DNA from 2 places in the Pseudomonas sp. RIT-To-2 genome. Region 2 is predicted to be linked to the other one. Evidence: predicted binding sites of a transcription regulator. Region 2 holds the regulator's gene; the other holds the start of a gene.
What was found. Region 2 encodes sigma-54, which starts transcription at its own class of promoters, with help from an activator protein. Its sites were predicted from a motif close to ANTGGCATNNANNTTGCTNT; they were not measured.
Positions count from the first base shown of each region.

Region 1 (4,390 bases), on a different contig from region 2:
TGTTTTCGTAGCTGAGCCTTGAGTAGCGGGAGCGACGGCGCGCTCATCTCTCCGGTAACCTTGGCCCCTTTGCGGTCAGTGCCCTCCCAGATGTACGTAATTACTTTTGGTGTACTCGCTTTCTCCGCCATCATCAGTCCTTGGTAACCCGGTTGACTTCTTCAAGGCTCGTGACGCCTTGCATAACCTTGGCCAGGCCTGAAGTTCGTAAGTCGCTGAAGCCTTCTGCACGCATTTGATCAGCAATGTCAATCGAGTTCGAGTCCTCCATGATCAGGCGCTGCAGAGCTTGGGTGTTTCGTACCACTTCGTAGATGCCTTGACGTCCTTTGTAGCCGCCATTGCAATGAGCACATCCCACAGGCTCGTAAATGATGAATTTGCCAATCATCTGGGGTGGAAAACCTTCCTTCATCTGGGTCTCATGAGGAATGTCCGCTTCTTTCTTACAGCTAGGGCACAGTTTGCGCGCAAGACGCTGGGCAATGATCAAATTCACGGAAGTCGCGATGTTAAAACCAGCCACTCCCATATTCTGCAATCGAGTCAACGTCTCGGCAGCGCTGTTGGTGTGGAGGGTCGACAGCACCAAATGCCCTGTTTGGGCCGCCTTGATCGCAATTTCGGCTGTTTCCAGGTCTCGAATCTCACCGACCATGATTACGTCCGGATCTTGGCGCAGGAATGAGCGCAGTGCTTGTGCGAAGTCTAATCCCTGGCGAGGATTGACATTGACTTGGTTGATACCCTCCATGTTGATCTCCACTGGGTCTTCGGCAGTGGAGATATTGATATCAACAGTGTTCAGGATGTTCAGGCCTGTGTAAAGCGATACGGTTTTACCGGAGCCCGTTGGGCCAGTAACCAAGATCATTCCTTGAGGCTGTCTCAGCGCCTGGAGGTATAATTCTTTTTGCTCTGGCTCATAGCCTAGCGCGTCAATACCCATTTGTGCGCTGGATGGATCAAGAATACGCATCACAATTTTTTCACCCCACAGAGTGGGGAGGGTATTAACCCTGAAATCGATTGATCTGCTCTTCGATATCCGCATTTTGATGCGACCATCCTGAGGCTTGCGGCGCTCGGAAATATCTAGATTCGCCATGACTTTAAGTCGGGCTGCAATTCGGCCTGCCAGGTTGATGGGCGGTTTAGCCACCTCTCTCAGAATACCGTCTGTGCGCAGCCGAACACGATAGACTTTCTCGTACGGCTCAAAATGCAAGTCGGATGAACCGCCTCTGATTGCATCCAGAAGCATTTTGTTCACGAAACGGACAACAGGTGCATCGTCGGCGTCCTGGCCAGCTATCGGCTCATCATCTTGTTCGTTGGCGCTTTCAACGTCCACATTGTTCAGGTCGACATCAGCCATTTCCTCCAGACCGGTCGTGTCGTGGTCAAAAAGCTTCTCAATGGCGTCCGCCAGCTTGTCGTCCTCGACGATGATAGCTTCGGTAGTCAAGCCGGTGCTGAACTGAATATCGGTAATTGCCTGTTGATTGGTCGGGTCGGATACGCCGACAAACAACTTGTTACCACGCCTCCACAGAGGAAGCGCCCGGTGTTGGCGGACCAGCTTTTCGCTGACCAGGCCTTTCGGCTGTACGTCTTTTTCAAGGGTTGAGAGATCGAGAAATGAAATGCCGAATTGCTCGGATGCTATTTCAGCGACAGATCTGCCGGAGACCAGCTTGTTTTGTACCAGGAAGTGTACGAGTGACGTACGGTTTCGTTGAGCCTGCTGATACGCCTGTTGCGCACTTTTGTCTGTAAGCAGCTCGGCCTGGACCAAATGTTTGGCAAGACCGCTTAGGGCAATATCGTTCATTGGAGCACCGATTACATCTATTCGGTGTTTTATAGCCTAGTCAGGTCTAGGTGCCAAATTTTGATGAGTTGGTGACAAAAATTGTCAGTTTAAATCTCTCTGCGACAGGCCTGGGCGGCTAAAGCACCAGTGTGCCTGTGCATGCCCGCCCCATCGCGTATGGCACGTACATTGCTGCCTGCAGATCAAGGTCGTTTGGCCGGGTGTCCACATTGGAGAAAACAGATGAAAAATCAAAAGGGCTTCACCCTGATCGAATTGATGGTGGTGGTCGCCATCATCGGTATCCTGGCAGCTATTGCCATTCCCCAGTACTCCAAATATCAAGCGCGTGCGAAGGTGTCTGCAGGCCTGGCTGAAGCAGCGTCGTACAAAAGCGGTTTTGAGGATCTGCTAAATTCAGGTACTACTGTAAGCCAGACCAACCTCAATGCTCCGGCTTCCACAGGGAACTGCACCTTCACCTTCACGGACGGCGTAACCGGCACGATTCAATGCGCCTTGGTCAACCCTCCAACAGTGATTGCTGGCGGTACTATTCTACTGACTCGCTCGTCGACTGGGTGGACCTGCACCTCAAGTGCTATCGCGTCTACCTACCTGCCTAAAGGTTGCGCTGCAGCTGCTAACGCCGGGTAATGTACCGCTTCACGGGCGAGCGCCATTCGCCGCCCGTGAAGTTTTCAGGGAGCTGTAATGAAGAAAACGGAGGGTTTTACGCTGATTGAGCTGATGGTTGTCGTGGCTATCATTGGAGTTGTTGCGGCCATCGCGTTGCCCTTTTACTCGAGCTATCTGGCTCGATCGAAGGTAATAGCTGGTGTCACAGAGACTTCCATGCTCAAGTCCTTGGTGCAGGTAGAGCTGGACCAAGGGCACGATATCGCTTCTGCGTCAGATATAGGTGCTGCGACTTCATCAACCAACTGCAGCTCAGTGGCGGTGTCCGGAACGGCCGCTACCGGCGTCGCATCCGTCATCTGCACACTCACCAATGCTCCATCCGCGGTAAACGGGCAAACCGTCAGCTGGACAAAAGCTGCTGGCGGTAGTTGGGCATGTGTGACGAGCGCTCCCGCAGTGTATGCCCCTGTTGGCTGCCCGGGGGCTTGAGGGCGGCTGTTCATCTTGCTCGGCAGTACTTGGGATGTTAGCTTAGCGCTCGAAGCCGGTGTAGCTCAGTCGGTAGAGCAGCGCACTCGTAACGCGAAGGTCGTAGGTTCGATTCCTATCCCCGGCACCATCTCCCCCCGCCTCACCCTCCATGGTCCCCCTGAATGTCCCGAACTCCGAATGTTCGTGGTCATCTTCGAATTGTCGATCAACCAGACCCAGCGGTCATCCACCTTGACGTTGAACGGGTTGCCATAAGCCGCATACTCCACGCACGACGTGCTCCCGATCACCTGCCAACCCCTCTGCCACTACCGTGATGCGCGCGGCCCACCAGCGCGTCGGCGATGCAGTTTCATCGGGAGCCTCGGCCTGAGGGTGCTGTGGGCGGCCAGCCACCAGCTCATGGCTATGCGTAGGCCAGCACGTGGCTTCGTTTCGTCTATTTCGTTTGTTGTGGTTTTCGTTTATTTCGATTATAACGTCTCTACCTGCCGTATGAGGCGCCAGGAATTTCAAGTCGCTTTTGGAGATACACCATGACTACCGCCGATCTGGCTCGAAGCGTCCTTCCAGATGAGAGAGCGATCGCCGCGGCTACTGAATCAAGCCGCCAGATTGCTGCTTTCGTTTCGACGAAGCTGGATACTCAGCGCATTGAACTGATTGATGAAGCCCAGCAACGCCAAGCCGTTGAGCTACCAACGTTTGCTCTTAGATTGCTCGGGGAAATATTGAGCGAACTGGCCTTGGGCAACACCGTAAAGGTGGTGCCGATCCACGCAGAACTGACGACTCAAGAAGGCGCCGACCTGCTCAACGTCTCGCGTCCACATCTTGTCAAGCTGCTGGACGACGGTCAGATTCCACACACGAAGACCGGCAGCCACCGCCGCATCAAGTTCACCGATATCATGGCCTACAAAGCCGACCGTGACAGAGCGAGCCAAGCCGCGATGGAAGAGCTGGCTGCACAAGCCCAAGAGCTTAATATGGGGTATTAATGAGGCATTCACCGTTCACTGTTATCTATGATGCTTGTGTGCTGTATCCAGCTCCTCTGCGTGATCTGCTAATGCATTTGGCCTTGACCGGCGTCTATCGTGCGCGCTGGTCCGGGCAGATCCATGATGAGTGGACGCGAAATGTGCTGAAAAATCGTTCCGACCTGACGAAAGCCCAGCTTCATCGTACTGTCGAGGCCATGAACCGGGCAGTTCCTGATTGTCTTGTGAGCGACTACGAGCCGTTGATGCCAGGGCTTGACCTTCCTGACGAAGATGATCGGCATGTGTTGGCCGCTGCAATCAAATGCGGCGCAACGGTCATCGTCACATACAATCTGAAGGATTTCCCCGCTGAGATCTTGAAGCGCTTTGAGATCGAGGCTTTGCACCCCGATGTCTTTCTTTCTGACGTCTGGGACCTGGATCAAGCAGCCGT
Region 1 is NZ_JAPYKM010000030.1:21,629-26,018, forward strand. Features, by position in the region: gene QBK88_RS22610 (type II secretion system F family protein) at 1-131, opposite strand, end outside; gene pilB (type IV-A pilus assembly ATPase PilB) at 134-1,834, opposite strand; gene QBK88_RS22620 (pilin) at 2,060-2,473, shown strand; gene QBK88_RS22625 (pilin) at 2,531-2,947, shown strand; tRNA gene QBK88_RS22630 (tRNA-Thr) at 3,002-3,077, shown strand; gene QBK88_RS22635 (helix-turn-helix domain-containing protein) at 3,487-3,951, shown strand; gene QBK88_RS22640 (PIN domain-containing protein) at 3,951-4,390, shown strand, end outside.
Region 1: QBK88_RS22620 (pilin) is a predicted target of sigma-54. The motif match lies at 1,993-2,012, and genes of this name have one in related genera.

Region 2 (4,390 bases):
ACTACGAGCAGAAGCCGGCCATCGACAAGCCGATCGTGCAGGGTTGGGGCAAGACCATCCAGTACCAGTCGGCGCTGAACCACATCACCCTGATCGACCAGGCCAAGGTGGTGAACGACGGCAATACCTCCGAAGGTGAGAAGATCATCTACGACACCGTCAAGCAGGTGGTCAACGCTGGCCGTGCCAATGGCACCAAGATCACGGCGCCGCGTCCACGGATCGACATGGTCATCCAGCCGAAAAGCAAAACCGACCAGCAGCAGGGCAAGTAATGGCGACTCTCAAAGCCCAGCACCTGGCCAAGGCCTACAAGGGCCGGCAAGTGGTGCGTGACGTCAGCATGTCCATCGAAAGCGGGCAGATCGTCGGCCTGCTGGGGCCCAACGGCGCCGGCAAGACCACCTGCTTCTACATGATCGTCGGCCTGGTGCAGGCGGACCAGGGTCGCGTGCTCATCGACGACCTGGACGTCAGCCACCAGCCGATGCACGGCCGCGCACGCTCCGGTATCGGCTACCTGCCACAGGAAGCCTCGATCTTCCGCAAGCTGTCGGTGTCGGACAACATCATGGCGATCCTGGAGACGCGCAAGGAGCTGGACAAGCCCGGGCGCCTCAAGGAGCTGGAAAGCCTGCTGCAGGAGTTCCACATCACCCATATTCGCGACAACCTGGGCATGAGCCTGTCCGGTGGTGAGCGGCGCCGAGTGGAAATCGCCCGCGCCCTGGCCACCGCGCCCAAGTTCATCCTGCTGGACGAACCGTTCGCCGGTGTCGACCCGATTTCGGTCGGCGACATCAAGCAGATCATCCACCACCTCAAGAACAAGGGTATCGGGGTGTTGATCACCGACCACAACGTTCGCGAGACACTGGACATCTGCGAAACCGCTTACATCGTCAACGATGGCCAGTTGATCGCCGAGGGCGATGCCGAAACCATCCTGGCAAACCAACTGGTGAAAGAGGTTTACCTCGGTCACGAGTTCCGCCTGTAAAGGCGAGGTGTTTGGCTTGATGCCTGGGCGTGTCGCATTTTTTTAGCCCCACGGGGCTTTTATTGCGGCATCGCTCTAGGCAAACACTTCGGTTTCAGGCATATAATTTGCTTACGACAAAAGCCGAGAGCCTCGGCGCCCTGTAGTGGATGGCGCTTTGCGCCGGCGAATAAGGTGTTAAGCCCCTGCCATGAAACCATCGCTCGTCCTAAGAATGGGCCAGCAACTGACGATGACACCGCAGTTGCAACAGGCCATCCGCCTCCTCCAGCTCTCCACCCTGGACCTCCAGCAGGAAATCCAGGAGGCCCTGGAATCCAACCCCATGCTCGAGCGCCAGGAAGAAGGCGACGATTTCGACAACAGCGACCCGATGGCCGACAAGGCCGAGCAGCAGGTCACGCCGGAAATCCAGGAGCCCAGCTACCAGGAAACCACCGCACCCACCGTCGACAACCTCGAAGATGGCGAGTGGAGCGAACGCATTCCCAACGAGCTTCCCGTCGACACCGCCTGGGAAGACATCTATCAGACCAGCGCCAGCAGCCTGCCCAGCAACGATGACGACGAATGGGACTTCACCACCCGCACGTCGGCCGGCGAGAGCCTGCAGAGCCATCTGCTGTGGCAACTGAACCTGGCGCCCATGTCCGACACCGACCGGCTGATCGCCGTCACCCTGATCGACTGCATCAACAACCAGGGCTACCTGGACGAGACCTTGCAGGAAATCTGCGACTCCTTCGACCCGGAGCTCGACATCGAGCTGGACGAAGTCGAGGCCGTGCTGCACCGCATCCAGCAGTTCGAGCCCGCCGGCATTGGTGCCCGCGACCTTAGCGAGTGCCTGCTGCTGCAATTGCGCCAGATGCCCGCCAAGACCCTGTGGCTGGCGGAAGCCCAGCGTCTGGTGGCCGAGTACATCGACCTGCTGGGCAGCCGCGACTACAGCCAGCTGATGCGGCGCATGAAGCTCAAGGAAGACGAACTGCGCCAGGTGATCGAGCTGGTGCAGAGCCTCAACCCGCGCCCTGGCTCGCAGATCGAGTCCACCGAAGCCGAATACGTGGTGCCGGACGTGATCGTGCGCAAGGACAACGAACGCTGGCTGGTGGAACTGAACCAGGAAGCGGTGCCGCGCCTGCGGGTCAACCCTCAGTACGCCGGCTTCGTGCGCCGCGCCGATACCAGCGCCGACAACACCTTCATGCGCAACCAGTTGCAGGAAGCGCGCTGGTTCATCAAGAGCCTGCAAAGCCGCAACGAAACCCTGATGAAGGTGGCCAGCCAGATCGTCGAGCACCAGCGTGGTTTCCTTGACTACGGCGACGAGGCCATGAAGCCACTGGTACTGCACGATATCGCTGAAGCGGTGGGCATGCACGAGTCGACCATTTCGCGGGTGACCACGCAGAAATACATGCACACGCCGCGTGGCATATACGAGCTGAAATACTTTTTCTCCAGCCACGTCAGCACCTCCGAAGGCGGTGAATGCTCGTCCACGGCAATTCGCGCGATCATCAAGAAACTGGTTGCCGCCGAAAATCAGAAAAAGCCATTGAGTGACAGCAAGATCGCTGGTTTACTGGAGGCACAAGGCATCCAGGTAGCCCGCCGCACTGTCGCCAAGTACCGTGAATCCCTTGGGATCGCGCCGTCCAGCGAACGCAAGCGGTTGATGTGATCCTGGCGGCGCGCAAGCGCCGCCGGTGGGCGCGCCAGATGAGCCACAGCGTTCCAGTGGCAGGTTATCCGACCTGTCTCTTTATGCACTGGCAATAAGGAGAAAGCGGTATGCAAGTCAACATCAGTGGACATCAACTGGTTGTGACCGACGCCATGCGCACTTACATCGGTGAGAAACTGGACCGATTGGAGCGCCATTTCGACAAGATCACCAACGTGCAGGTCATCATGGAGGTCGAGAAGCTGAAACAGAAAATCGAGGCCACCCTGCGCGTACCCGGTGGCGAAGTAGTGGCCAACGCGGAGCATGACGACATGTACGCGGCCATCGACCTGCTCACCGACAAGCTCGACCGCCAACTCAAAAAGCATAAGGAAAAACAGCAGAGTCTGCTGCAAGGCGCGACTGCCCGCTGACCCTCCCCACTCATGACTCAACTTCAACATATCCTGACCCCCGGCCGTTCCCTCGTGAACGTGCCGGGCGGCAGTAAAAAGAAAGCCATCGAAACCATCGCCACCTTCTTTGCTCGCGAAGTGCCGGGGCTGGAGATGCAGGTGGTGTTCGACAGCCTGATCGCCCGTGAAAAACTCGGTTCCACCGGTTTTGGCAACGGCATCGCCATCCCCCATTGTCGCCTGCCCGGCCTGACATCGCCGGTCAGCGCCCTGCTGCACCTGGAACACAAGATCGACTACGACGCCATCGACGGCGCCCCCGTGGACCTGATCTTCGTGCTGCTGGTGCCCCAGGAAGCCACCAACGAACACCTGGCGCTGCTCAGCCAGATCGCCAGTATGCTCGACCGCGCCGACGTGCGTGAGCGCCTGCGTTCGGCCAAGAGCAGCGAAGCACTCTATCAAGTGGTTCTGGACGAACAGAAAGGTCATTGACCATGCGCCTGATCATCGTCAGCGGTCGCTCCGGCTCGGGCAAGAGCACGGCCCTGGATGTACTGGAAGACAACGGCTTCTACTGCATCGACAACCTGCCGGCCGGGCTGCTGCCGGAACTGGCCGAGCGCGCATTGATACGCACCGAGCTGGCCCAGCCACTGGTCGCCGTGTCCATCGACGCCCGCAACCTGCCTAGCGACCTGTCACGCTTCCCGCAGTTGCTGCAGGAAGCGCGGGACAAGCACATCCAATGTGATGTGTTGTACCTGGACGCCGACGAGGAAACCCTGCTCAAGCGTTTCTCCGAAACACGGCGGCGCCACCCGCTCAGCAACACTTCGCGCTCGCTGGCCGAGGCGATTCGGGTGGAAACCGACTTGCTCAGCCCGATCGCCGACCTGGCCGACCTCAAGATCAACACCACCCATCTGAATCTCTACCAGTTGCGTGACTCCCTCAAGCTGCGACTGCTGAACAAGCCCGAGCCGGGCACCGCGTTCCTGATAGAGTCGTTCGGGTTCAAGCGGGGCATGCCGGTGGACGCCGACCTGGTGTTCGACGTGCGCTGCTTGCCCAACCCCTACTGGAAGCCCGAACTTCGCGACCATTCGGGGCTGGAACAACCGGTCATCGACTACCTGGCGGCCCAGCCGGATGTGGAAGAGATGTACCAGGACATCGCCAGTTACCTGCAAAAGTGGTTGCCGCGCTTCGCCGCCAGCAACCGCGCCTATGTCACCATTGCCATCGGTTGCACCGGCGGGCACCATCGTTCGGTCTACATTACCGAACGCCTGGGCCAGG
Region 2 is NZ_JAPYKM010000002.1:279,359-283,748, forward strand. Features, by position in the region: gene lptA (lipopolysaccharide transport periplasmic protein LptA) at 1-275, shown strand, start outside; gene lptB (LPS export ABC transporter ATP-binding protein) at 275-1,000, shown strand; gene QBK88_RS03250 (RNA polymerase factor sigma-54) at 1,191-2,687, shown strand; gene hpf (ribosome hibernation-promoting factor, HPF/YfiA family) at 2,798-3,106, shown strand; gene ptsN (PTS IIA-like nitrogen regulatory protein PtsN) at 3,119-3,583, shown strand; gene rapZ (RNase adapter RapZ) at 3,586-4,390, shown strand, end outside.